4 regions of the Streptococcus sp. HMSC062D07 genome follow, and region 4 is predicted to be linked to each of the others. Evidence: predicted binding sites of a transcription regulator. Region 4 holds the regulator's gene; each other region holds the start of a gene.
What was found. Region 4 encodes Rex, which represses fermentation and respiration genes when NADH is low (regulators of the CRP and FNR family bind a similar motif). Its sites were predicted from a motif close to TTGTGAANTANTTCACAA; they were not measured.

Region 1 (5,367 bases), on a different contig from region 4:
AATCCCAGCAGAAGTTTATGCTGATTTCAAAGAAAATGTTGCGGACCGAGGTGCATCAGCATATGAAGCATGGACAAAACTAGTTGCAGATTATAAAGGAGCTTACCCAGAGCTTGCTGCAGAAGTGGAAGCAATCATCGACGGACGCGATCCAGTTGAATTGACTTCAGAAGACTTCCCAGATTTAGAAAATGGCTTTTCTCAAGCAACTCGTAACTCAAGCCAAGATGCTTTAAATGTAGTGGCTGCTAAATTGCCAACCTTCCTTGGCGGATCAGCTGACCTTGCTCATTCAAATATGACTTACATCAAAACTGACGGACTTCAGGACGATGCAAATCGCTTGAACCGTAATATCCAATTTGGTGTTCGTGAATTTGCAATGGGTACAGTTTTGAACGGAATGGCTCTTCACGGTGGACTTCGAGTTTACGGTGGAACTTTCTTCGTATTCTCAGACTATCTTAAAGCAGCAGTTCGTTTATCAGCTCTACAAGGTCTTCCTGTAACCTATGTCTTCACCCACGATTCAATCGCAGTTGGTGAAGATGGACCAACTCATGAACCAATTGAGCACTTGGCAGGACTTCGTGCGATTCCAAACCTTAATGTTTTCCGTCCAGCAGATGCGCGTGAAACTCAAGCAGCTTGGTACCTTGCAGTGAATAGTGAGAAAACACCAACTGTCCTCGTCTTGACTCGTCAAAACTTGACTGTTGAGGAAGGAACTGACTTTAATAAGGTTGCGAAAGGTGCTTATGTTGTCTATGAAAATTTAGCAGACTTTGACACGATTTTGATTGCAACAGGTTCAGAAGTGAACCTAGCTGTTGCAGCTGCTAAGGAATTAGCAAGTCAAGGTGGAAAAGTTCGTGTAGTCAGCATGCCATCTACGGATGTCTTTGATGAACAAGATGCCGCATACAAAGAAGAAATCCTGCCAAATGCAGTTCGTCACCGTGTGGCGGTTGAAATGGGAGCGACTCAAAACTGGTACAAATACGTTGGTCTTGATGGAGCAGTTCTCGGTATTGATACCTTTGGAGCATCTGCCCCAGCTTCAAAAGTGTTAGCAGAGTATGGATTTACAGTTGAAAACTTAGTAGAACTTGTAAACAACTTGAAATAAGAAAAATCAGAGCTTTGCTCTGGTTTTTTATTAAACTAAAACTAAGGTGCAATCTTGTAAAAAATAGTGAAATTTGATATAGTAGTTTTATCTGAATTACAAAGGAGAAAATACAATGAATCCAAATTTAACATTTGTGATTATGCTTGTAGGGATGTTTGCCTTGATGTTCTTTATGCAACGTTCTCAAAAGAAACAAGCTGAAAAACGCATGGAGAGTCTCAATAAACTTCAAAAAGGCTATGAAGTCATTACTATCGGTGGTTTATACGGTACAGTTGATGAAGTTGATACCGAAAACAGAACGATCGTACTTGATGTAGACGGAGTTTACTTGACTTTTGAACTTGGAGCTATCAAATCTGTCTTGCCACTTAAAGAGGCTGTTACATCAGAAGGTACAGTTGTTGATGATGAAAGCGCGATTGAAGAATAAAACGGGGTGGATCTCATACCCCTTTTTCTATGAAGATGAGGAACAATAATGAAGAGAGTTGTTTTTGTATGTCTTGGTAATATTTGCCGTAGTCCTATGGCAGAATTTGTTATGAAATCTTTAACCGATGATTATGAGATTGAAAGTAGAGCAACTTCTTCTTGGGAACATGGCAACCCAATTCACAAAGGAACTCAGAAAATTTTTAAAGCTCACGAGATTCCTTACGATTCATCAAAAACATCACAGCAAATTTCTAAGGATGATTTTGAATATTTTGATTATGTCATTGGAATGGACGAGTCCAATCTTCTAGATTTGACTCGAATGTGTCCTCAAGATCAACAACACAAGCTAGAGGCATTTGCTTCTGAGGGTGTTCCTGATCCATGGTATACAGGTGATTTTGATGAAACTTACGATCGAGTTTTAACTGGTTGCCAAGCTTGGCTAACACGTTTAGAAAATGAGGCAAAAAATGGATATTTTAAAGAAATTCTATGATAAGTATAGTGTCTATATAACGCGTCCTCGTTTGGAAATTGCAACAGTAGTAGTCATAGCTCTTTGTGCTATATTTGTATTTGTAGGAAATATGCCTAAGCAAGGAGTTTTAAAACTGGATGGCGATTCACTTGTATATGATGGAAGTATTGTTCGTGGAAAGATGAATGGCAAAGGCACAATGACCTTCTCAAATGGCGACACTTATACTGGTGAATTTAAAAATGGAGCATTTAACGGTAAAGGGACCTACCAAGCTAAAGAGGGCTGGGTTTATGAAGGTGACTTTGTTAATGGCCAAGCTGAAGGAAAAGGAAAACTGACTACAGAGCAAGAAGTTGTCTATGAAGGCGACTTTAAACAAGGGCTCTTCCAACAAGCACAATAACCTCCTCTTAGAGGGGGTTATATACCACACCTATAGAAAGCGCTTACATGGAAATTGAGACGCCTTTCAATGCCTTTTTACAATGAAGTTTGTGAAAAATAAAAGTTTTATGGGATTATTCACAAAGTATAAGCTAAAAAGCGTATGGGTAGGGCTGTGCAAAATTATTTTCACAAGCGAATAAAAAAAGTTTGTGAAATTTCTATGAAACTGTTTACAAATCTTGAAAAAAGAGTTATAATAAGATTGTGAAAAAATTAACAAAGGACTTACAATCCTTGAAAGCTATGGAGGAAAATATGGCTGATAAAAAAACTGTAACACCAGAGGAAAAGAAACTCGCTGCTGAAAAGCATGTCGATGGTTTGGTGCAAAAAGCTTTAGTTGCCCTTGAAGAAATGCGTAAACTTGACCAAGATCAAGTCGATTATATTGTAGCAAAAGCTTCAGTTGCAGCTCTTGATGCCCACGGAGAATTGGCTCTACATGCCTTTGAAGAAACAGGACGTGGAGTATTTGAAGATAAAGCGACTAAGAACTTATTTGCCTGTGAGCACGTAGTAAACAACATGCGCCACACTAAAACAGTTGGTGTTATTGAAGAAGACGATGTGACAGGATTGACTCTTATTGCTGAACCGGTTGGTGTTGTTTGTGGTATCACTCCAACAACAAACCCTACTTCAACAGCAATCTTTAAGGCTTTGATTTCATTGAAGACTCGTAATCCTATTGTCTTTGCATTCCACCCGTCAGCTCAAGAATCATCAGCTCACGCTGCTCAAATCGTGCGTGATGCTGCGATTAAAGCAGGTGCTCCTGAAAACTGTGTACAGTGGATTACTGAACCATCTATGGAAGCAACTAGCGCATTGATGAACCACGAAGGTGTTGCAACAATCCTTGCAACAGGTGGGAATGCCATGGTTAAAGCTGCATACTCATGTGGTAAACCAGCTCTTGGGGTAGGTGCCGGAAACGTTCCAGCTTATGTTGAAAAATCAGCTAATATTCGCCAAGCTGCACACGATATCGTAATGTCTAAATCATTTGACAACGGTATGGTCTGTGCATCTGAACAAGCGGTTATTATTGATAAAGAAATTTATGATGAATTTGTAGCAGAGTTCAAATCTTACCACACTTACTTTGTAAACAAAAAAGAAAAAGCTCTTCTTGAAGAGTTCTGCTTCGGTGTGAAAGCAAACAGCAAAAACTGTGCTGGTGCAAAATTGAACGCTGACATCGTTGGTAAACCAGCAACTTGGATAGCAGAACAAGCAGGATTTACAGTTCCAGAAGGAACAAATATTCTTGCTGCAGAATGTAAAGAAGTTGGCGAAAAAGAGCCGTTGACTCGTGAAAAATTATCACCAGTTATCGCAGTTTTGAAATCTGAAAGCCGCGAAGACGGTATTGAAAAAGCCCGTCAAATGGTTGAATTTAACGGTCTTGGGCACTCAGCAGCTATCCATACAGCTGATGAAGAATTGACTAAAGAATTTGGTAAAGCTGTTAAAGCTATTCGTGTTATCTGTAACTCACCTTCTACTTTCGGTGGTATCGGGGATGTTTATAATGCCTTCTTGCCATCATTGACACTCGGATGTGGTTCTTACGGACGTAACTCAGTTGGGGATAACGTTAGCGCCATTAACCTCTTGAATATCAAAAAAGTCGGAAGACGGAGAAATAACATGCAATGGATGAAACTTCCTTCAAAAACATACTTTGAACGTGATTCAATTCAATACCTTCAAAAATGTCGTGACGTTGAGCGTGTCATGATCGTTACTGACCACGCTATGGTAGAGCTTGGTTTCCTCGATCGTATCATCGAGCAGCTTGACCTTCGTCGCAATAAGGTTGTTTACCAAATCTTTGCAGATGTAGAACCAGATCCAGATATCACTACAGTTGAACGTGGTACTGAGATTATGCGTTCCTTCAAACCAGATACAATCATTGCTCTTGGTGGTGGATCACCAATGGACGCTGCTAAAGTAATGTGGCTCTTCTACGAGCAACCAGAAGTGGACTTCCGTGACCTTGTACAAAAATTCATGGATATCCGTAAACGTGCCTTCAAATTCCCATTGCTTGGTAAGAAGACTAAATTCATCGCTATCCCAACTACATCTGGTACAGGATCTGAAGTAACTCCATTTGCCGTTATCTCTGATAAAGCAAACAACCGTAAATACCCAATCGCTGACTACTCATTGACACCAACTGTGGCAATCGTAGATCCTGCTTTGGTATTGACAGTTCCTGGATTTGTTGCGGCAGATACTGGTATGGACGTATTGACTCACGCAACTGAAGCTTACGTATCACAAATGGCTAGCGACTACACTGACGGTCTTGCTCTTCAAGCGATCAAACTCGTATTTGAAAACCTTGAAAGCTCAGTTAAGAATGCAGACTTCCACTCACGTGAGAAAATGCATAATGCTTCAACTATTGCTGGTATGGCCTTTGCGAATGCCTTCTTAGGTATTTCTCACTCAATGGCTCACAAGATTGGTGCACAATTCCACACAGTTCACGGACGTACAAATGCAATCTTGCTTCCATACGTTATCCGTTACAATGGTACACGCCCAGCTAAGACAGCTACATGGCCTAAGTACAACTACTACCGTGCAGATGAGAAATATCAAGATATCGCTCGTATGCTTGGACTTCCAGCTTCTACTCCAGAAGAAGGGGTTGCATCTTATGCTAAAGCTGTTTACGAACTCGGTGAGCGCGTAGGTATCGAAATGAACTTCAAAGCACAAGGTGTTGACGAGAAAGAATGGAAAGAACATTCACGCGAATTGGCCTTCCTTGCTTATGAAGATCAATGTTCACCTGCAAACCCACGTCTTCCAATGGTTGATCATATGCAAGAAATAATCGAAGATG
Region 2 (5,367 bases), 160 kb from region 4:
CCGTTATAAGAAAATTATACGTCCAATTCTTCTTTCAAAGGTTCTAAATAAGTCGTTTCACTATGACCTCTCATCTCAAGTCCTTGCTCTGCTATCGTTAGCAAGTCTTTGGAAAACTGGACAATCCCAGCTGTTTCTTCATCTGTGAGGTGTTTCTTAGAAAATTGTCTTCTCAAAGACTTGTAGTCACGACCAAAACTTTCAAAGAAAGGAGCTGTTTCTAGGTAAGCTTCAAGCTTGTCAAGATTCACCAACAAACCTAGATGAAAGGCTGCTGAAGCAAAAGTGCGGTCTAGTGGCTGGGTACAAACACTCCGAAATTCGACCGTTCCTCGAGTTGTTAAATCTTGGAATTGGTAGCTACGGTGCGTTTGGAAATCCTTCTCTTGAGGGACAAGAAGTGTTTCTTTCCCATTTAGAGTATAGGCAGGAATCTCGTCAGTAGCTAGGTAATCTCTAGCACGAATCGGAGAAAAATAGTAGGTTTCTCCATCTCTTTCTGCCGTAAAAATCGCAGAATGGTCGAGATAATCAAAGAAATCATCCTCATCTTTGAAGAGTTTTGAATTGACACCAACATTCTCTGGATAAATCCCATGCATGGAGTCTTCCCAAAAGATATCTCGTGAAATCTGGGTGTCCCAGTCTGCTCCAGAGAACTCAGAATTGGCAAACAAGAAAGCTTTGGCTGCCTCTATCTGTGTGAAAGCATTGATGACACGTAGGTAGTTAGCGGTCGAAACATCCAACTGGACTTGACTCCCGCAGATGAAGGCTCCGTATTGTGGAAAGTCATGTAAATGCGCACTTTCTTGGTGACTCCCCATACTCAGATAATCCATCAGCATCTGATAGCGTGGATAAGCCACAGGTCGATTGTCATTTTGATTCCAGTTTGGGTGAATCCCCCAACCTTGGATAGCATGTTCCTTTTCACCTAGCTTTTCTTGGATTACCTTCATATAAGTTTCAAAACGGCTTTCGATCTCTTGGATACTCCGAGCTCTGCCAAAGGCAAATTCCAAGGTCGTATAGGAAACCTCAAACAGAATTCGATCTTGACTCAACGGTTCTACAAGTTGAATCGGATTGCCATCCTGGTCCTCCTTTTCAACTTCCAGACTGAGAGCATCCACCAAAAAGCGCAACAAATCCTTGCTGACTTCAATATCTGTAGGTTGGCCTTTCGTATGAACGATAGGAAACTCCAACTCAATACCGATGTAGAGATCTGGATTTTCTTTGATATTTTTTAAATAGCGGTCTTTTAATAACTGAATTGAAGGGGACATACATACCTCTCACTCTAACTTCTTATACTAGAAAATAAATTACTCTCTATTATACCAAAAACTCCTAGAGATGAATCTTAGAAAATCTGTTTGTAAGCTCACTCCCTATATTTGAGGCCAAATAAGTTCCTCTTTATATGAAATTTTCCATGAATACGTTAGATATTATTGTGCAAATTTCACAGTATCGTCAACCAGTTAAGCGATTTCATATATTTTTACATAAATCTCCTTGCATTATATTAAATATCGTGATATAATTCACATATAGACAAAAAAGAGGGCAGTTCAAATTTGACTTCACTTGAATCACGATTTAAGGCAAGCCCCTTTTCCTCTGCACCTCAACTACTAACCAAGGAGGATAGCTATGAAAGCTGTTGTTGTAAATCCAGAAAGCACTGGTGTTGCTATTGAAGAAAAAGTGCTCCGTCCGCTCGAAAATGGCGAAGCACTTGTTGAAGTTGAGTACTGTGGTGTTTGCCATACAGACCTCCACGTTGCCCATGGTGACTTTGGAAAAGTTCCAGGACGTGTTCTCGGTCACGAAGGGATCGGTATCGTAAAAGAAATCGCTCCTGATGTTAAGAGTCTAAAAGTTGGTGACCGTGTCAGCGTAGCTTGGTTCTTTGAAGGCTGTGGCATGTGTGAATATTGTACAACCGGACGCGAAACCCTTTGCCGTACAGTAAAAAATGCTGGCTACTCAGTTGATGGTGGTATGGCAGAACAATGTATCGTAACTGCAGATTATGCCGTTAAGGTTCCAGAAGGTCTCGATCCAGCCCAAGCTTCTTCAATCACTTGTGCCGGTGTTACTACCTACAAGGCTATCAAAGAAGCAAAAGTTGAGCCAGGCCAATGGGTTGTACTCTATGGTGCTGGAGGACTTGGTAACTTAGCTGTTCAATACGCTAAAAAAGTATTCAACGCTCACGTTATAGCAGTAGATATTAACAACGATAAACTTGCTCTAGCTAAAGAAGTCGGTGCTGATATCGTGATTAATGGTCTTGAAGTCGAAGATGTTCCAGGCCTTATCAAAGAAAAAACAAACGGTGGTGCTCACTCAGCTGTCGTAACAGCTGTATCAAAAGTTGCCTTCAACCAAGCAGTTGACTCTGTTCGTGCAGGTGGTCGTGTAGTAGCTGTCGGACTCCCTTCAGAAATGATGGATCTAAGTATCGTTAAAACAGTTCTTGACGGTATTCAGGTCATCGGTTCCCTTGTTGGTACACGTAAAGATTTGGAAGAAGCTTTCCAATTTGGTGCTGAAGGTCTCGTGGTTCCAGTTGTTCAAAAACGGCCCGTCGAAGATGCCATTGCTGTCTTTGATGAAATGGCTGCTGGCACCATCCAAGGTCGCATGGTTCTAGACTTTACTCATTAAGATAGATAATAAATTCCAAAACGAGGTAGGGACAAAAGACCCCACCTCGTTTTTTAGCAATAAAATTTTGACATAGCAATTTATTGAACTTAAAGTTCTTTTTTTTAACGCTCAAGAACACTATTGACAAAACGTCATTTTACTATCCACATTCTTTAAGCATCCAATGGTTGAAGTATAGGGGGCTAGAAATAAGATACCGATTTGGTTCGTCGATTTCTGTACTAGGACTTTTTTATATTAAATTTTTTTACTATTCTCTAGATAAAACCACTAGATGTTGATATATCAACATCTCTAAAACAGCCTTCTCCCTCCACTTTTTAGGATTTATTATAAGTAGTTGATTTTTTGCTGAAAACGGTTTATACTTAAAGAGTCTTAAAGTTTTCTTAAACTACAAGCCAAACATTTTATAAGGAGGAATGACAATAATGAGTATCGGAATCATTATTGCGAGCCACGGTGAATTTGCCGCGGGTATTCATCAGTCAGGATCTATGATCTTTGGTGAACAAGAAAAGGTTCAAGTTGTAACCTTTATGCCAAACGAAGGTCCAGATGACTTATACGCAAAATTCAACAATGCTGTGGCTGCATTTGACGCAGAAGATGAGGTTCTAGTATTGGCTGACCTTTGGAGTGGTTCTCCATTTAACCAAGCTAGCCGCGTAATGGGAGAAAATCCTGAGCGTAAATTTGCCATCATCACAGGACTTAACTTGCCGATGTTAATCCAAGCCTACACCGAACGCCTGATGGACGCTAATGCCGGAGTGGCTAAAGTTGCTGCAAACATCATTAAAGAAGCCAAAGATGGCATCAAGGCCCTTCCAGAAGAGCTAAACCCAGCTGAGGAAGTTGCAACTGCTGCAGCTGCTCCTGTAGCCCAAGCTGCTATTCCAGAAGGAACTGTAATCGGAGACGGTAAATTGAAAATCAATCTTGCTCGTCTTGACACACGTCTTCTTCACGGGCAAGTCGCAACTGCTTGGACACCAGATTCAAAAGCAGACCGTATCATCGTTGCTTCAGATAACGTTGCTAAAGATGACCTTCGTAAAGAATTGATCAAACAAGCAGCTCCAAACGGAGTGAAGGCTAACGTTGTTCCAATCCAAAAATTGATTGAGGTTGCAAAAGACCCTCGTTTTGGTAACACACACGCCCTTATCTTGTTTGAAACACCACAAGATGCTCTTCGAGCTATCGAAGGTGGTGTACCAATCAAGACTCTTAACGTTGGATCAATGGCTCACTCAACTGGTAAAACAATGGTCAACAACGTATTGTCAATGGACAAAGACGACGTTGCTACATTTGAAAAAATGCGTGACCTTGGTGTTGAATTTGACGTACGTAAAGTACCAAACGACACTAAAAAAGATTTGTTTGACTTGATTAGCAAAGCTAACGTTCAATAATTAACATTAAATAGAAAAGGAATAAAACCATGTCAGATATTTCAATCATTTCTGCTATCTTGGTTGTAGTTGTTGCCTTCTTCGCAGGTCTTGAAGGTATCCTCGACCAATTCCAATTCCATCAACCAATCGTAGCATGTACCCTTATCGGGCTTGTAACTGGTAACCTCGAAGCTGGGGTTATGCTTGGTGGATCACTTCAAATGATCGCTCTTGGTTGGGCAAACATCGGAGCTGCTGTAGCTCCTGACGCTGCTCTTGCTTCTGTTGCTGCTGCAATCATCATGATTAAAGGTGGTAACTTTACTACTGAAGGTATCGCAGTCGCAACTGCAACTGCAATCCCTCTTGCCGTAGCTGGACTTTTCTTGACTATGATTGTTCGTACAATCTCAGTTGGTTTGGTTCACACTGCTGACGCTGCTGCTAAAGAAGGAAACATTGCAGCTGTTGAACGTGCTCACTACTTTGCCCTTGTTCTTCAAGGTCTACGTATTGCAATCCCTGCTGCCTTCCTTATCGCTATCCCTGCTTCTGCTGTTCAAGATGCTCTTAAATTGATGCCAGACTGGTTGAACGGTGGTATGGCTGTCGGTGGTGCCATGGTCGTTGCCGTTGGTTACGCTTTGGTTATCAACATGATGGCTACTCGTGAAGTATGGCCATTCTTCGCTATCGGTTTTGCTCTTGCAGCAATCTCTCAATTGACTTTGATTGCCCTTGGTGTCATCGGTGTTGCCCTTGCCTTCATCTACCTCAACCTTTCTAAACAAGGTGGAAACGGTGGCGGAGGAGCTGCAACTTCTAACGATCCAATCGGTGATATCCTAGAAGACTACTAGAAAGGGGAACAATCATGGCTGAAAAAATTCAATTATCAAAATCAGATCGCCAAAAAGTTTGGTGGCGTTCACAATTCCTTCAAGGTTCTTGGAACTACGAACGTATGCAAAACTTGGGTTGGGCTTACTCTTTGATCCCAGCTATCAAGAAACTTTACACTAAAAAAGAAGACCAAGCAGCTGCTCTTGAGCGTCACCTTGAATTCTTCAACACTCACCCATACGTAGCTGCTCCAATCATGGGGGTTACTCTTGCACTTGAAGAAGAACGCGCTAACGGTACTGAAATCGATGACGCTGCTATCCAAGGTGTTAAGATCGGTATGATGGGACCTCTTGCCGGTATCGGTGACCCAGTCTTCTGGTTTACAGTTCGTCCGATCCTTGGTGCCCTTGGTGCTTCACTTGCTGCAACTGGT
Region 3 (5,367 bases), on a different contig from region 4:
AACTCCTTTCTAAAGAAGGGATAGGTCTGAACAACTTTCGAAAATTCATGCCCATTTTGCAAGGCTTGATCTAAATCGTATCCAATTTCCTTAAAAAGAGGATCTCCTTGCTCCTGCATCATCTGGAAAATCTGTGCCAACTCTAAACCTTGTCCAATCATATTTCCCCATTCCCGAGCATAATAGGCAGTTAGATAGTACTGAACAAACACACCTAGAAATGGAAATTTAGCCAGAAAAGAGAAGACTGATATCTTCCTAGATTTTCTGTAGAATATCAGTCCTGTTAAAGATGCAAGACTTAGTGCCAGAATAAGTCCGAGAAAAATCTGTGGCAGGTTACTAATCACTAAGGTAGCTATGTTACTACTATCCAGTTGGGGCAAGAGATAATTCCGCAATCCTAGCATAATTAACAGTAAAAAAGCTAGCAAAATAAGTGGGTAGGTCGCAACTTCAATTAACTTCTTCTTGACCTTAGCAAGATTATCCAAATATTCTTCAATTTTCCCCAAACTCAAATGGAGATTTCCATGAACTTCAGCCAATGAAAGCTGAGTGACAATCGCACTCGAAAAACCTAAATTCCCCATCATTTCCGAGAAAGATTTTCCTTTCGATAGTCCTAGGCGCATCTGCGAAACATATTCCTTCTCCAACAAAAGACTTCTATCAAGAAAGGAAATGATTTCTACCAAGTGAAAACCACTAGAAAACAAATTGTTAAAGAGAGTGATGATTTTCTTCTGCTTACTGGTAGCTAATTTTCTCCGTTTCAGCTTGAAGGGCAGTGATATGTCCGTCTTTAAGAAGCTGATCAATTTGCTCATTCCACTTTTCTGCCTGGTGTTCTGAATAATTTTGGTTTGCAAAATCAATAATTCCTCCTCCCCCGATTAGTCTCTGGTAGCAAACACCTTGTAAAACAACTGCGAGTTCATCTTCACTAACACCAAGTTCTAAAAGACGCTCATAGACCCCACGAATACTCTTTGCATGTATGGTCGAAAACACTGTAGCTCCCGTTAAGCTCGCTCTTACAACAGCACGGGCTGTTTCGCTATCCCGGATTTCTCCAATGATTAAAAGATCTGGTCGGTGTCGCAAAGAAAGTTTTATCAAGTTTTCATAACTCAATCCAATAGCTTCATTGAGTTGTAATTGCAGCATCTCTTCTTGCTTAATCTCGACTGGATCCTCAATGGACATGACTTGTTGTCCCTTAAACAATGACTTAGCTAATTCATGCATTAAGGTAGTTTTGCCACTTCCTACAGGTCCTGCAAATAGATAAAGGCCGCGTTGCCTAAAGCCCTTTTCTAGTTCCTTAAGGTCTTGAAACCAGAAGCGCAACTCTTGTTCTTCATCGTGCAAAAGGCGAATAACTAAACTCTCATGACCACGATAATCTCCTACCGTCGATAAGCGGAGTGAAGAAACCTTGCCATCATGCTGATAATCACAGGACCCAAGCTGACTACGACGCTTTTCTCCAACATTCATCCCCGCAATAAATTTAAAATGACTAATCACTGCGCCCAACTTTTCAAAGTCATAGCTATTAATCAAACGCCTTTCATCACCTATTCGCATATGCAACTCATAACCCTTGTCCTTGGGAATAAAATAGATATCCTGAGCTCCATCCTTTTTTGCGAGACTAATCAATTCTTGTGCAAGTGCTTGTACCATATTCCCTCCTCAGTTAATTATTCGAAGAAAATACAAAAAAAAGAACAACTTTATTAAAAAGTTGTTCCATCTTTTTTGATGCGACACGTCCGGTGGATTTCTAAACCAGTTTGTTTTTCATAACCCGGTCTGAATTTTTCATCTGGTATAACTTGACCATCTTCCAGTAAAGCCAAGGAATGATATTGCTGCAGAAATTCATCACATTCCTCACACCAACGCTTATCCTCCGGATTCCAAAATATGGTCATTAAGTCTCCTCGACTTTTATATAGTGGAATTTTCTTTTCCAGTTCAAACCAGCAAGATTTATAATACTTCAAGGCATCATAGTAATTTTCAAATTTCTTACTACTAATGACGTCTTCTTCCCATCCTTCTATGAACCACCAAGGTTCAAAATCCCCGTACATTTCTATAACTCGATACATAGTTTCATTTCCTTTGTATCGTATATTATAGCGAAATTTTAAGAACAATGAAAGAAATTTGCTTGCTTTCACGAATTATCTAATATTTTCAAAAAATCCAGCTATTCTAAAAAGAATAACTGGATTCAAAATTCGATTAACCTTCTGAAATATCGTTTTCAATGATAACCTTAATCGCATGATGATCTGCAGCCTTACCAAATACTTCATAGGCCTTTTCAATTTCACTTAGTTTGAAGTAATGAGTTACCAATTTTTCTGGTTCAATTTTATGACTTTCTAAAGCTTTCAAAAGCTGAGGAGTTGTGTTGGTAGAAACCAAACCGGTAGTTACGTTAATGTTACGAATCCATAGAGTATCCAAATCAAACTGAACTGGCTTACCATGCACACCACAGTTGGCTACTGTTCCATCTACACCGATAATCTTTTGGCAGAGATCAAACGTTTCAGGAATACCAACAGCTTCTATAGCAACATCCACACCTCTACCATCTGTTAAATCATAAATTTCTTGAATTGCTTTTTCAGGGTCTGAAGAATTAATCTTATGAGTAGCACCGAAAGAAACTGCAGTATCCAAACGGTTATCGTCTAGGTCTACCATGATCAATTTAGCAGGTGAATAGAATTGAGCAGTCAATAGAGCTGCTAAGCCAACTGGACCTGAACCAACGATAGCCACACTACAACCAGGCTCTACTTTCCCTTTTAAGACACCAATTTCATAACCAGTTGGTAGGATATCAGATAACATAACCAAGGCTTCATCAGACAAATCAGCTGGAGTGTGGTAGAGAGTATTATCAGCATGAGGAACACGAAGATATTCTGCTTGCATACCGTCGATCAAATGTCCAAAAATCCAACCGCCTTCGTCTTCACAGTGGGCATAGATTCCCTTTTTACAGTAGTAGCATTTACCACAGGCACAAACACAAGAAATCAAAACTTTATCGCCTTTTTTGAAGTTTGAAACGCCTGCTCCAACTTCCTCTACAATACCAATTCCCTCATGTCCAAGGATAGTTCCACTCTTACAAGCAGGAACATCCCCTTTAATGATATGTAGGTCAGTACCACAAATAGTAGTCTTAACGATACGCACAATAGCATCTGTTGGCTTGCGAATAACTGGTTTGTCAACATCAACAAATGAAGCAAGTCCTGGTTTAACATAAGTATAGGCTTTCATAAAGCTTACCTCCGTTTTTTTATTTGTATTGTTTATATCATAATTGTAAGCCTTTTCATAAATAAAATCAAGTAATATGTGAAGGAAATAACAAACTAAATTAAAAAAAGTAGAAACTAAACTAGTTTCTACTTTAGAGATTATGCTTGATAACGTTTTTCACCATCAAGGTAAGTTGCTACCAATTCCAAATCCTTATCAAGAACGATAAAGTCAGCATCGTAGCCTTCACGGATTTGTCCACAAACGTCATCAATATGAACTGATTTTGCTGGGTTGAGACTGGCCATCATAACTGCTTCATGTGGATTTGCAATACCCCATTCAACAACATTTTTCAAACCGTCTTTAAGTTTGAGAATAGAACCTGCCAAGTTCCCAGTAGATTTAAGACGTGCAGTACCATTTGCAACCACAACTGGGAATTCTCCTAGCATGTAGTCACCATCTTGCAAACCACCCGCTGTCATACAGTCAGTGATAAGAGCAATATTTTCAGTACCTTTTTGTTTAAGTAGAATGTCACAGGCCTTAGGATCAACGTGATGCCCATCGCAAATCAATTCAGCATAAGTATGTGGCAATTCATACATAGCACCAACCATACCAAGCTCACGGTGAGTTAAGCCACGCATACCATTATAAGCATGAACCCAAACACTTGCACCAGCGTCAACAGCCTTCTTAGCCTGATCAAAAGTTGCATTTGAGTGACCTAAAGCAACAGTAACACCCTCACCAGTAACCGTACGTACAAAGTCCTCAACACCTTCACGTTCAGGTGCAAGGGCAATTTTATTTAGAAGACCATTAGCAGCCTTCTGCCAAGCACGAAATTCATCCATGCGAGGATCTTTCATGTAAGCAGGGTTTTGAGCTCCTTTAAATTCCTCAGTAAAGTATGGACCTTCAAAGTAAATCCCACGAATTTTAGCACCAGAAGCCTCTTGATAACGCGCACCAATATTTTCAGTAACAGCTAATAATTGTTCGTATGATGATGTTAGAGTAGTTGGTAGGAAACTAGTAACACCTGTGCTAAGAAGACCCTCACTCATTGTATGAAGAGTACCTTCGATGTTATTATCCATAACATCAACCCCACCAAATCCGTGAATATGTGTATCAACAAGACCAGGAGCAATACTATAACCAGTATAGTCAATAATTTCTGCGTCCTCAGATACTTGATCCACATGCTTACCAAATTTTCCATCAACTAGTTCAAGAAAACCACCACGGCGCACACCATGAGGATAGAAAAATTGATCCGCTTTAATATATTTAGGCATAATGATAACCTCCGTAATTCATTTTTCTAATATTTATTATGTCAATTACATTATAAACCTTTCTGTGTAATTTGTAAATGGTATAGACCTATTATAGTTAAATTTATAAAGAAATAAATTAAGATTTAGTAAACATATAGTAAAACTAGAATATAAAAAATTAACTTTACAAGAAAATTTGAAAAAAATATTAAATAATTTTAAGTAACTCCTAGAGAAAAAATTGGAAGAAAAAATAAAAAGACAAGGCTCGAAAACCTTGTCGTTATTACTATACCGGCGGCCGGGGTCGAACCGGCACGTCCTTGCGGACACTGGATTTTGAGTCTAATATTATTAGTTTTAAATCTCAGAAATATTGATTTTATAAGCTTTTTTTCCATAATATTTTTTAAAACTTAGTATCACTTCCAAAGTTTAGATACTTTTTAGTAACTATAAAATGCTAGAAAGTATACTCCTTATTAAAAAGAGTTTTGGACTAGTTTTGTGCAATTTTATTACCCATATCCGTAATAAGAGAGGCTAAATTAATTGCCTTTAATGATTGTAGAAATTGGTTGTGAATATCATTAGACACATAACCAGCTAGCAAAATATGCTCAGCCATGTCATATTGCTTAATCAAGAGAATCTTATCATGTTTTTCATTAAATAAAATCGCACTAATTGCTGTATTAAAGACTGGAAAACGAAAACTCGCACATTGTGAACAATAAGGAATATCTCCCTCATCTTTTAAAAATTTTTTCTCCAA
Region 4 (5,367 bases):
TGCGCATTCGTACTTTCGATACAAGCGCTGAATTGACTATTAAGATTCCTCAAGAAGTCGGAAATATGGAATACAACCAATCCCTTACTCTTGAGGAAGCTAACGATTGTCTCGAAGAATGTAAACTCCCTCAGGGCATGATTATGGACGAACTAAAAAATCGAGGACTCTCACCAAATGGTTGGGTAGTTTTAGGTTGCCTAACTACTGTTCGTTACGAAAAAGAAACAGCTATTGGGCTCATGGCTCTTGATCAAAGCCACTACTTCGATATTGTTGATTATGAACTTGAACTGGAAGTAGAAAACGGCGTCCAAGGAAACCTTGATTTTCAAGAGTTTTTACGAGCAAATGAAATCCAATATAAGAAGGCTCCTTCAAAATTAGTACGATTTATAGAAAATATGAAAAAATACTGAAATAATCTTCTTTTTTTGATAAAATAGAAGGGATAAAAAATAATAGAATCTGTGAAAGAAAACACTTTCCTTTAAAAATGTTTTTTCACCGATTTACTTAGTTTATAGAGGACGGTTTATCAATGTCAGATACAAAAAATATGAAGCTTTTTTCTCTTTCATCCAATCATGAAATAGCTCAAAAAATTGCAGATGCTGCAGGTGTTCCACTTGGAAAGTTGTCATCACGTCAATTCTCCGATGGTGAAATCCAGGTTAATATCGAAGAAAGTGTTCGTGGATATGATGTTTATATCATCCAATCAACCAGCTACCCTGTAAATAACCACTTGATGGAACTATTAATCATGGTTGACGCCTGTGTTCGTGCTAGTGCAAATACCATTAACGTTGTGCTTCCATACTTTGGTTATGCTCGTCAAGACCGTATCGCTTCTTCGCGTGAACCTCTTACAGCTAAACTTGTTGCAAATATGTTGGTAAAAGCTGGAGTTAGCCGTGTTTTGACACTGGACCTTCATGCTGTTCAGGTACAAGGTTTCTTTGATATTCCTGTAGATAACCTCTATACAATTCCGCTATTTGCAAAACACTACATTGATAAAGGTTTAACTGGTCCAGATGTGGTTGTTGTCAGCCCTAAAAACTCAGGTGTAAAACGTGCTCGTAGCCTTGCTGAATACCTTGATGCTCCGATTGCTATTATTGACTATGCTCAAGATGATTCTGAACGTAGCCAAGGTTACATTATCGGAGAGGTTGAAGGTAAGAAAGCAATCTTAATCGATGACATTCTTAATACAGGCCGTACTTTCTCTGAAGCTGCCAAAATTTTGGAACGCGATGGTGCTACTGAAATCTACGCGGTATCCAGCCATGGATTGTTCGTCAACGGTGCTGCAGAGTTGTTGGATGCAGCTAATATCAAGGAAGTCTTGGTGACAGATTCTGTATTGACAGAAAGTAAAAAACCTAAGAATGTACAATATATTACAGCAAGCGAACTAATTGGTGATGCCATGGTTCGTATTCATGAAAGAAAACCAGTTAGTCCACTATTTAAATTTAAATAGAAATTAGGTGAGTTTTTGATTTATTTAGATAATGCTGCTACGACACCCATGTCATCTGCAGCTATCTCAGCAATGACTCAAGTCATGCAAGAGACTTATGGCAATCCTTCTAGTATTCATGGTCATGGGCGTCAAGCAGGAAAATTATTACGTGAAGCCCGTCAAGAGTTAGCAGGTATACTAGGTACAAAGCCCCAACACATTTTCTTCACTTCTGGTGGTACAGAAAGTAATAATACAGCTATTATCGGCTACTGTCTTCGTCATCAAAATCGCGGAAAACACATTATTACTACTGCTATCGAGCATCACGCTGTGCTTGAACCAATTGAATATCTGGTGGAAAATTTTGGGTTTGAAGTGACTATTTTAAAACCCGACGACAATCATGAAATCACTGCAGATCAAGTCAAAAATGCACTGCGTGAAGATACTATTCTCGTTTCAACTATGTATGTTAACAATGAAACAGGTACTCTTTTACCAATCGCTGAAATTGGTCAGATTTTAAAAGTCCATTCAGCTGCTTATCATGTAGATGCTGTTCAAGCTGTCGGGAAGCTAGAGATTCTTCCTGAAGAACTAGGAATAGATTTCCTCAGTGCTTCTGCTCATAAATTTCACGGTCCAAAGGGTATCGGTTTCCTATACGCTGCTTCTACAGATTTTGATCCTTATCTACATGGTGGAGATCAAGAACAGAAAAAAAGAGCAGGGACAGAAAACCTTCCCGCAATTATAGGTATGGTTGCAGCTCTTAAGGACGATATAGATCATCTAGAGGCTAACTTTAATAAAGTTCAAAAACTAAAGAAAGTTTTTCTAACTGAGATGGCTGGCTCAACCTATTATCTCAATCAAGGTAAAGAGCAACTCCCTTATGTCCTAAATATCGGATTTCCGGGACAACGCAACGATCTACTACTACTTCGTTTAGACCTTGAAGGTATTTCTATTTCAACAGGTTCTGCTTGTACAGCTGGTGTTGTTCAGGTCAGTCATGTTCTTCAAGCCTTCTACGGAGAAGAATCCCCTCGCTTAAACGAGTCTGTACGCGTCAGCATTTCACCTTTAAATACAGAACAAGAAATGATAACTCTTGCTAAAACTCTTAAAAATATCATCGGAGGATAAACTTAATGGCATTTGAACAAACGATTAAACTTAAAAATTGTCGTTACGAATACACACTTAGTCCAACTGTTAAAAAATTTACGCTTAAAGATAATACTTTTTTTGAAACTAAAGTTGGTAACTATGAATTAACGCGACTACTTGAAAAAGTTCCAAATAGCGGAGAAGGATTCCAACTTAAGATTATCATCAACAAAGACTTAACTGGTGTAAAAATCAATATCACTGATAAATTTGGTCTACGTTTAGTTGATATCTTCAAATCAGAAGAAACTCATATCCACCAAGAGAAATTCTACTTTTTGATGGATAGCCTGGTTGAACGTGGCGTATTTACAAAAAGCGAAAGATAGAAGGTCATTATGTTTCGATTAACTTACAAGGACTCCTATCAAGTAGAGCGTGTGCAAGAATACGAAGACTATGAAGCTCTTATGCTCTCTCTATCAGGTTGTGTAACTCTCCCTGATACTACTCATATTACTTCATTAACACATGATGGAGTTGAAATCTATCAAGGACTTCTTGGTAACCTCTACCGCTTTTTAAGAACTTACCACGAAACTAAGATAAACTAAGATTTTTTCTTAGTTTTTTTTCGTTATTGTTGCAATTTTCACAAGCTTTCTATAAAATAGTAGATAGAAAGGTTGTGATTTTGTGAAAGAAAAACAGTCTGCTATTCCTAAAGCAACAGCAAAGAGACTTTCTCTCTATTACCGTATTTTTAAAAGATTTAATGCCGAGAAAATTGAAAGAGCTAATTCCAAACAAATTGCAGAAGCGATTGGAATTGATTCTGCCACTGTTCGTCGTGACTTCTCTTACTTTGGTGAACTTGGACGTCGTGGATTTGGCTATGATGTCAAAAAGCTCATGAACTTTTTCGCTGATCTTTTAAATGATAATTCTATTACCAATGTTATGCTTGTGGGTATTGGAAATATGGGACATGCCCTCCTCCACTACCGCTTTCATGAGCGTAATAAAATGAAAATCATCATGGCTTTTGACCTAGATGATCATCCTGAGGTTGGTACCAAGACACCCGACGGTGTCCCAATCTATGGAATCTCTCAAATAAAGGATAAAGTTAAGGATAGTGATGTTAAAACTGCTATTCTTACTGTTCCTAGTGTTAAATCTCAAGAAGTTGCGGAACTTTTGGTTGATGCTGGTATCAAAGGTATCCTCAGTTTTTCTCCTGTTCACCTACATCTTCCTAAAGACGTAGTTGTTCAGTATGTCGATCTTACTAGCGAACTTCAAACCCTCCTCTATTTCATGCGAAAAGAGGATTAGAAAGCGAATTGATTTATGAAAAAACCAGTTATTGGGATTACAGGAAACGAAAAAGCCCATCCAGACGATGAGCTTATGATGAGTTATGCTGCCCAAGGCTTTGTTGAAGGAGTTAAGGAAGCTGGAGGTATCCCCATTATCCTACCAATTGGTGATGAAGAAATGGCCGGTTACTACATTAGTTTAATTGATAAACTTATTTTAACTGGTGGACAAAATGTTGACCCTAAATACTATGGTGAGCCAAAAGCTATTGATAGCGACGATTACCACCTTCAACGTGATATTTTTGAGTTAGCCCTCATTAAAGAAGCAATCAAGCAAAAGAAACCAATTTTTTCTGTCTGTCGTGGTACTCAACTTTTTAACGTAGCCATGGGCGGGTCTCTTTATCAAGATATCGAAGATCATTGGCAAGATACTTCCGCTGAATACACCACTCAGCGGCTTGTCACCGAACCAGATACTATTCTAAGAGAAATCTATGGAGAAATCTCTCATATCAATTCTTTCCACCATCAGAGCATCAAAGATTTAGCTCCTAATCTTAAGGTTGTAGCACATGATCCTAAAGATGGTATTATCGAAGCTGTTACAACTACGGACGGTTTCCCTTATCTTGGTGTTCAATGGCATCCTGAATTTCTCTTTGAAAATCGCCCCAAAGATAAAACACTTTTCGACTATGTCATCAATGAATTATAATTTTGATAAATTAGCTAATTAATTATGAATGAACTTAATCTACCTTCTACTCACGAGCTTTTGAGAGATTTAGAAGTTAATGTTTTCTCATCTGTTAAGAGCAAGGAAATTGACCATTTCTCAACCTATAAGGAAAAGAAAATAGAAGTTTATTTTCAACTTTCTAATCTATATAGTCTTTTAACGGCAGAAAGTTACCAATCATTTTCTAAGAATAAAGAGTATCTCGACAAACTCTCACTAAAAGACAAACAAAAAGAACTGAAAGAAATGTCTAAAAAGGCAAAACCATTTTGTAAAAAGGCAGATGCTAAATTTAAAGGCAGATTTCGTTCTTCGCTTGTCTTTTACAGAGATATCTTAATCCACTCAAAAAAGTATTATAAAATTGAAGACTTCAATGCTATTATTGACTTTATCGTGCAAGAAAAGTTGCTAGTCCCTACAATTGATCCTCTTCCTAAAATTGATATGAACGAAGTTGAGTCCTATGCTTTACAAGCGTTTGAGCAGGGGCCTCTAAACTTCAAAAAATAATCTTATATTAGGTCCGTCTTCTCGCGGTAACTAAAATAATCAGAATGAGAGACAATTAAATGGTCCAATAACACCAATCCCATTAATTCACAGGCTTCTTTAACAAGCTTCGTAACATGGTCATCATTGGGGCTAGGAACTACTGCTCCTGATGGATGATTATGAACAAGAATCACAGATGTTGCCATATGCTTCAA

Region 1: a site for Rex is predicted at 2,704-2,721, ahead of adhE (bifunctional acetaldehyde-CoA/alcohol dehydrogenase). Genes of this name have one in related genera too.
Region 2: a site for Rex is predicted at 1,542-1,559, ahead of adhP (alcohol dehydrogenase AdhP). Genes of this name have one in related genera too.
Region 3: a site for Rex is predicted at 3,395-3,412, ahead of HMPREF2957_RS00650 (zinc-dependent alcohol dehydrogenase family protein). Genes of this name have one in related genera too.

What each region holds. Positions count from the first base shown of each region.
Region 1 covers NZ_KV815328.1:115,986-121,352, forward strand. The annotation lists gene tkt (transketolase) at 1-1,129, shown strand, start outside; gene yajC (preprotein translocase subunit YajC) at 1,245-1,565, shown strand; gene HMPREF2957_RS04925 (low molecular weight protein-tyrosine-phosphatase) at 1,614-2,069, shown strand; gene HMPREF2957_RS04930 (MORN repeat-containing protein) at 2,044-2,457, shown strand; gene adhE (bifunctional acetaldehyde-CoA/alcohol dehydrogenase) at 2,757-5,367, shown strand, end outside.
Region 2 covers NZ_KV815334.1:144,649-150,015, reverse strand. The annotation lists gene HMPREF2957_RS07500 (glutamate-cysteine ligase family protein) at 15-1,292, opposite strand; gene adhP (alcohol dehydrogenase AdhP) at 1,663-2,682, shown strand; gene HMPREF2957_RS07490 (PTS sugar transporter subunit IIB) at 3,117-4,106, shown strand; gene HMPREF2957_RS07485 (PTS mannose/fructose/sorbose transporter subunit IIC) at 4,136-4,948, shown strand; gene HMPREF2957_RS07480 (PTS system mannose/fructose/sorbose family transporter subunit IID) at 4,963-5,367, shown strand, end outside.
Region 3 covers NZ_KV815324.1:5,584-10,950, reverse strand. The annotation lists gene comGB (competence type IV pilus assembly protein ComGB) at 1-830, opposite strand, end outside; gene comGA (competence type IV pilus ATPase ComGA) at 751-1,692, opposite strand; gene HMPREF2957_RS00655 (DUF1033 family protein) at 1,746-2,123, opposite strand; gene HMPREF2957_RS00650 (zinc-dependent alcohol dehydrogenase family protein) at 2,260-3,318, opposite strand; gene nagA (N-acetylglucosamine-6-phosphate deacetylase) at 3,459-4,610, opposite strand; gene HMPREF2957_RS09310 (hypothetical protein) at 5,092-5,367, opposite strand, start outside.
Region 4 covers NZ_KV815334.1:306,212-311,578, reverse strand. The annotation lists gene HMPREF2957_RS08330 (CYTH domain-containing protein) at 1-419, shown strand, start outside; gene HMPREF2957_RS08325 (ribose-phosphate diphosphokinase) at 542-1,492, shown strand; gene HMPREF2957_RS08320 (cysteine desulfurase family protein) at 1,508-2,626, shown strand; gene HMPREF2957_RS08315 (DUF1831 domain-containing protein) at 2,632-2,979, shown strand; gene HMPREF2957_RS08310 (DUF4649 family protein) at 2,989-3,204, shown strand; gene HMPREF2957_RS08305 (redox-sensing transcriptional repressor Rex) at 3,287-3,928, shown strand; gene HMPREF2957_RS08300 (gamma-glutamyl-gamma-aminobutyrate hydrolase family protein) at 3,944-4,633, shown strand; gene HMPREF2957_RS08295 (hypothetical protein) at 4,658-5,170, shown strand; gene radC (RadC family protein) at 5,173-5,367, opposite strand, start outside.